2 regions of the Marinobacter sp. ANT_B65 genome follow, and region 1 is predicted to be linked to the other one. Evidence: predicted binding sites of a transcription regulator. Region 1 holds the regulator's gene; the other holds the start of a gene.
The links. The regulator LexA, encoded in region 1, represses DNA repair genes until DNA is damaged. The targets are predictions, from matches to a motif close to CTGTNTNNNNANACAG.

Region 1 (3,093 bases):
AGCCCGAAGCTCGCCCAGGTCATCCGCATTGTTGGCAACCTGCTCTACCACAACCCAGTCATTCCAGACGCTGGAGAAGTTCCATTCCGGGTTGTCGATGTCACAGTCCGGCAGCCGGTAATGAAGAGTGGGTCTGCTCTTGATGCGAGGGTCTGTTACGTATTTGTCGAGAAGAGGCTTGTCCAGATGGGCAAACAGCGGCAGAAGATCCAGAGCCCGGTTACGCGTGGGGTTGGAGTTCAGGTAATCCACCATCATCTGACGCTGGTCCGGGGCGTACCCCTCACGCATCAGCAGGTCCGTATAATTGTTGCTCCAGGGTTCAATATAAGGTGTAAATTTTCTGCTGATATCCAGTTGATGCCGGGCTTTGAGCCAGTCATAGGTAGCGGCAAAGGCCTGAAAGTAACGAACCAGTGTGCCCGGTTCAAGGTCTGGAAGCTCCGGGTTCAGTTGCAACCCGAACGCAAAATAGATTGCTTCCCGGCTACCCAGTGCACCAGCCTTGCGTAGTTCCTTGACCAGAGTCTCAATCTCCGGCAGTTGTGAAAACCGCATAGGCGGGCTGACAATTTCAAGTGGAACAATACGCTCAGCCGCAGCATCTATGACTTCCATTGCATGTCCTCCGAGTTCACGGAGGACTTCGGGCACGCTTTCATCTGTCAGGTCCAGATCTTTCACCGGATCCGAATCCAGTTCGATGGTAAAACAACCCAATGGTGTCTCAAGTTTACTTACGTAGCGGGATTCCAGAGCGGAGGTTCCACCAAGAAGTTTTGCTGTGAGATCTACTAGCTGCCCATAACCGAGCCCGGATAACTCAATTTCAACACCCACGCGACGTTCCTGTCCGTCAGTGGTGTTCAGAATGTCTGGCATTCTGCAGGGAGTCGCTTTGCTCATGAGGTTCACTGCCTATAGAACTGGGTGTCGGTGAATATGATGACTTTTCACCATAACATACTCATGCAGCACTGTTAGTTAAGGGGCTGCAAGAAAATAGGTCACCTGCCTTTACACTGGATAAAACACTGTATATAGTCAAATCACTGTATAAAAAAACAGGATGGATGGCGACCTGTATAAGCCGCCAAATATCAGGCCAAGCATGTATCAGCATTGCATGCAGCAAGCGGAGCAGCGCAACAATGAAGCTGACAGCAAGACAGACTCAGGTACTGGAAATTATCCGTCGATCCGTGGATGAGACCGGTTACCCGCCAACCCGCGCGGAAATAGCGGCGGAGCTTGGATTCCGCTCCGCTAACGCCGCGGAAGAGCATCTGCGGGCACTGGCACGTAAAGGTGCTATCGAAATGGTGCCTGGTGCCAGTCGGGGTATTCGTCTGCCGGAAGTTGCTGAAGACCCGGGGTTGCCTGTGATTGGTCAGGTGGCTGCAGGCAGCCCGATTCTGGCCCAGGAGCATATTGAGGACCATTGCACACTCAAACCCGAGTTCTTCTCGCCGTCAGCAGATTATCTGCTCCGGGTCAGGGGAATGAGTATGAAGGACATTGGCATTCTTGACGGTGACCTTCTGGCAGTGCATAGCACTCAGGATGTCCATAACGGTCAGGTTGTCGTGGCCAGAGTGGGTGACGAAGTGACTGTTAAACGATTCCGAAAGGAAGGTTCGAAGGTCTATTTGATTGCCGAAAATGAAGAGTTTGCGCCGATAGAAGTCGATCTCCGGGAGCAGGAACTGTTCATTGAAGGGTTGGGTGTAGGTGTTATCCGGCGCTCTGATCTGCACTGATCAGCCTGGTATAACCGCAGACGCATTGAAAAACGGGTGAATTATGGAACAGCTAAGTTTTAATCAGAACATGGCGTGGCAGCAGGGCATATTACCCAGCTCACCTTTTTTACCTGAACCGGCGCCGGAACATGCCGTCCGGAAACAACGTGCCGTCATTCGAACCCGGCAGAAACCGGGTGTCGCTGACGCCACTCCGGCTGGCAACGTGACAGAAATTATCTTGCCAGAAGGGCAGGTGGAGAACTTTCAGTTGTTGCTGCCGATGCTGACTCAGCTTAATCAGGAAAAACGCTGGCTGGCATGGATTGACCCTCCTCAGGCGCTGGTGAGCAAGTGGCAGAAAATGCACGGTATTGTTGCCGGAGAGCTTCTGGTTTTGCGCTCCACCACAGAATATCCCGCCCGTCAGCTTGCAGAAAGAGCGCTGAGTGCGGGTACCTGTCATGCAGTGGTTATGTGGACGCGTAAACTGGGTAAGACGGCCTTCGACTCGTTACAGAAAGCTGCGGCGGAGGGCAACAGCCACGGAGTCGTACTCAGGCAGCGTTGAGCGTTGTTATCAGTGCAGAGTATAAGCGGGCTGTGCGTCTGAAGCGTCCAGCTCGTCATCTTCCCAGTCAATATCGTGAGCAATATTTCCGGCAGCTTCTATCCCTGCAGCAATCATCGCTTTGGCTACAGACATATCCCGATCGTCCATCATTTCCCGGGCTTCATCTGAAAACGAAATTCTGACCAGTGGTGCACTGTCGTCGTCAATGCGCCGCAGGGCATAGTCGCCGTTGCCTAATTGTACAATTTCGAAAAACGATGGTGACATTTCATTAACCTTTTAGTGTTGAATACCGGAAGCGACGATTACCACTCGCCGTGTTGTTCTTCCAGATTTTCGGCAAACTTTTTAATGGCGTTCAGCGTATTCATCTGTGCCTGGCTGGAGCAGTCTGGCCCTGATTCTGCAGATACGGCAATAATATTTTCCGCATTAACCGTTTTCTGTGCGGTAGGTGGTCTGCTCTGCATGGTTTCCAGCTGGTCAAGATGATTCCACCAGCTTCCGGTCTCCTGCTCAAGGGTTCTTAACTGGCCTGTCTCAGTGGCCTGCTCCCCAATCAGGGTTACAAGTTCTTCCAGGGACCCGGGCTCCTCTGAGTGCTTCTGGTAGAAACGGGCAATCATCACCAGCAATATCCGTCGGGCTCTAAGTAGAAGCTCGATAGAGCCCTGAATAGCCGCTTCATGCTGCAATCGCTGTTGAGAAGTATTAACCGGGTTTCCGGTATCGGCTGCCCGCTCCGATGTTTCAAGAAGAGTTCTTGCCAGAAACAGC
Region 2 (3,093 bases), 1.1 Mb from region 1:
AATTTGAGGGCAGAAACCGGTCAAACTTCTCCGCCAGATACAGCAGTATGGAGCCCGATTCAAACACCCGGACAGCCGGATCCTGAGAGCGGTCCAGCAGCGCCGGAATCTTGGAGTTGGGGTTAATATCCACAAACCCACTACCGAACTGTTCGCCATCGCTGATACGAACCAGCCAGGCATCATATTCAGCCTCACTGATTCCCAGCTCCAGCAACTCCTCCAGCATAATCGTGACTTTCACACCATTTGGCGTCGCCAGCGAATAGAGCTGAAAAGGGTGTTTGCCAACAGGCAGCTCTTTCTCGTGAGTCGGGCCTGCAATGGGACGGTTGATATTTGAAAAAGCGCCGCCGCTTGCAGACTCCCACTTCCAGACCTTGGGCGGGGTATAGGTGGGATCGCTCATAATTTTGGATACTCCTGGTTTGCTTCTTGCAAAATTTGCGGGTAAGTAAGACAGAATATTCAATCAATTAAGTGACGCAAGCAAAACTGAATGCCTCACTATAGGCAAAGTTATCCAAACAAGGGAGTCAGGCATATGCCAATTACAGGATGGTTTTTTGTGTTCGCTGCCCTGGCCCTGATTCTGGGCAGCCTTTTCATGCTTCGGGATTCGGCCAGCAATATGCGTATCCCGGAAGACAAACTGGAGAAAATCCGCAAGCGTAAAGCAGAACTTGAAGCAGACGAAAACACAAAAGATCAATGGTAAGCAGCGTCTGTTAGCGCCGCCATAATGAAATCATTTTTGTGCAGACCGCCGATTGCGTGTGTCCACCAACTGACAGTCACCTTCCCATACTCCAGAAGGATCGCCGGATGGTGATCTTCAGCCTCAGCCATCTCTCCAACCTTGCTGGTAAAGGCCAGCGCCTGGGCGAAGTTCCTGAACTCAAATTCTTTGCGTAGCTGCTCCTCACCGCTCACCTTAAGGATGCTCCAGCCCGGGACGCCTTTGTGCAGCATGCGCTTCTCTTCATCGCTTACCCCCGGGGATTCTGCGTTACACGCTTCACAGTGTTGTTCCGTCAGTACACTCATGCACAACACCTCCTGATCTGGCACTCCGTGTCCCGCTACTGTCACTCACACCACAAGAGTGGGTTCAGTGACATATTTTATCAACCTGCTTCTTGAAATCAGCCCGCCTTCAGAATACTGTATATTTAAACAGTATTCTGGGATTTTACCATGAGCGAACTTCTTGACACGTTAATGCAGGATGCCCGTGTCTGGCAGGGACACCGGCACAATAAAACCATTCAACCGGCAGAGCCCACCGGATATCAGGCCCTGGACAACCAGCTCGGAGGCATCGGCTGGCCCCGGGGTGCTTTAAGCGAATGCCTGCTGGACACCCCCGGCATTGGCGAGCTGACTCTGTTGGTACCCCTGATGCAGCGGCTGTCTCAGGCAGGTAAAACCGTATTCTGGCTGAATCCTCCCCATACGCCTTACGCTCCGGCTCTGATGCGAAAAGATATAGACCTGGATCAGATAATCATGATCCACACAGAAAACAAAGGCGACTTCCTCTGGGCTCTGGAAAACTGCCTGCGCTCCCCGGTTACCGGTCTGGTAATGGCCTGGCCTGGAAAACTCGCAGCCAGGGAAATCCGGCGCCTGCAGCTGGCAGCCGAAGCCGGCAGCAATGTTTGCGTACTTTTTCGTGAGCGATACTACGCCGGGCAGAATTCTCCGGCCGCCCTGCGCCTGGAGCTTGAACCCGACGACCAGCAGAGCCTGAAAGTAAATGTGGTTAAACGCCGAGGCAGCTGGCCCGGCCAGCGCTGCTCACTTGCCATGGCCCAGCGCGCGGATCTGTTTCACCATGAAGCACCCCGTGTGGTTCAGGGTCCCTGGCTCACACCGGCAAGGTAATCTATATGCTCTGGCTGTACCTGCATTTTCCTCACCTGTTGCTGGACCACATTCGCCGCTCAAATGAGAATTCGGATGCGCTGGTGATTGTGGAGGGTTCAGGGCAAAAGATAATACAGGCCTGCCCCGCTGCCCGGGATCTGGGCATAAACACCGGGATGAGGCTAAAAACGGCCCTTGGCCTGGTGCCAGATCTGTGCATAGTAAAGGCCGATCAGCAGCAGGAAGTCCGGACTCTGGAAGATCAGGCCCGCTGGCTGTATCGCTATGCGGCTCACATTGTTCTTGTTCCACCAAACGGCCTGTTAGCTGAAATAGGCAGTCTGCAACGATTATACGGTGGCCTTTCTGCCGTATGGCAGGCAGTTGAAGACGTACTGCATGAACGCCAGCTTACCGCCTGGCCAGGTATTGGCCATACCCCATTGGCCGCCCGCCTGATTGCACGTAACGGCAAAGGGGAGTGCTCATCGGATAAAAACCATATTCTCCGGACTCTTGGCCAGATGCCACTAGTGGCCGCGGAGTTTGACGGGCGGACCTGCACCCGCCTGCAGCGGCTTGGTCTGAACAAGCTTGAAGAAGTATTCCGTTTACCGCCGGCAGAGATGGCCCGCAGGCTGTCTCCGGAAATTCTGGCGTATATCCAGAAAATTCTGGGTTCCAGACCCGACCCTCAGACGCCCTGGCAACCACCTCACTACTTCCGCCAGCAGGCGGACTTTGTGCAGGAAATTGAGCGGTCCCAGGGACTGTTGTTTCCATTGCAGCGCATACTTTCTGAGCTGGAGAAAGATCTGTGCTGGCGCCAGCAGGACACCGACAGCCTGCTGCTGGTTCTCCAGCACCGGCATGCAGAAGCAACGCGCTTGCACATCCGCACATCTGGCCCGGAGCACAGAGCGGAAGCATTTCTCAGCCTGATCAGCCTTAGATTTGAGCAACAGCCACTGCAGGCACCGGTGATATCGCTGCGACTGATCGTAAAACGGTTTCTAGACCGTGAAGCCCCCGGCGGGCAGGACCTTCTAGGCGAAAACCAGGACCTGAACGAAGCCTGGCATACTCTGATAAGCCGTCTTCAGGCAAAGCTTGGGCATAATGCACTGAAGCAACTTACGCCCCAGGCAGATCACCGGCCAGAACGAGCCTGGAGCGCTGCAGATGTCCGGCGCACAAACCGTGCTTCGACAACAACGACCGGCC

Region 2: the regulator LexA is predicted to act here: its motif matches at 1,165-1,180, upstream of imuA (translesion DNA synthesis-associated protein ImuA).

Annotation. Positions count from the first base shown of each region.
Region 1 covers NZ_NXGV01000001.1:982,046-985,138, forward strand. The annotation lists gene CPA50_RS04625 (amidoligase family protein) at 1-906, opposite strand, end outside; gene lexA (transcriptional repressor LexA) at 1,152-1,760, shown strand; gene CPA50_RS04635 (cell division inhibitor SulA) at 1,804-2,313, shown strand; gene CPA50_RS04640 (hypothetical protein) at 2,323-2,583, opposite strand; gene CPA50_RS04645 (DUF6586 family protein) at 2,622-3,093, opposite strand, start outside.
Region 2 covers NZ_NXGV01000001.1:2,113,178-2,116,270, forward strand. The annotation lists gene yghU (glutathione-dependent disulfide-bond oxidoreductase) at 1-409, opposite strand, end outside; gene CPA50_RS09695 (DUF2897 family protein) at 545-718, shown strand; gene CPA50_RS09700 (4a-hydroxytetrahydrobiopterin dehydratase) at 709-1,047, opposite strand; gene imuA (translesion DNA synthesis-associated protein ImuA) at 1,198-1,887, shown strand; gene CPA50_RS09710 (Y-family DNA polymerase) at 1,893-3,093, shown strand, end outside.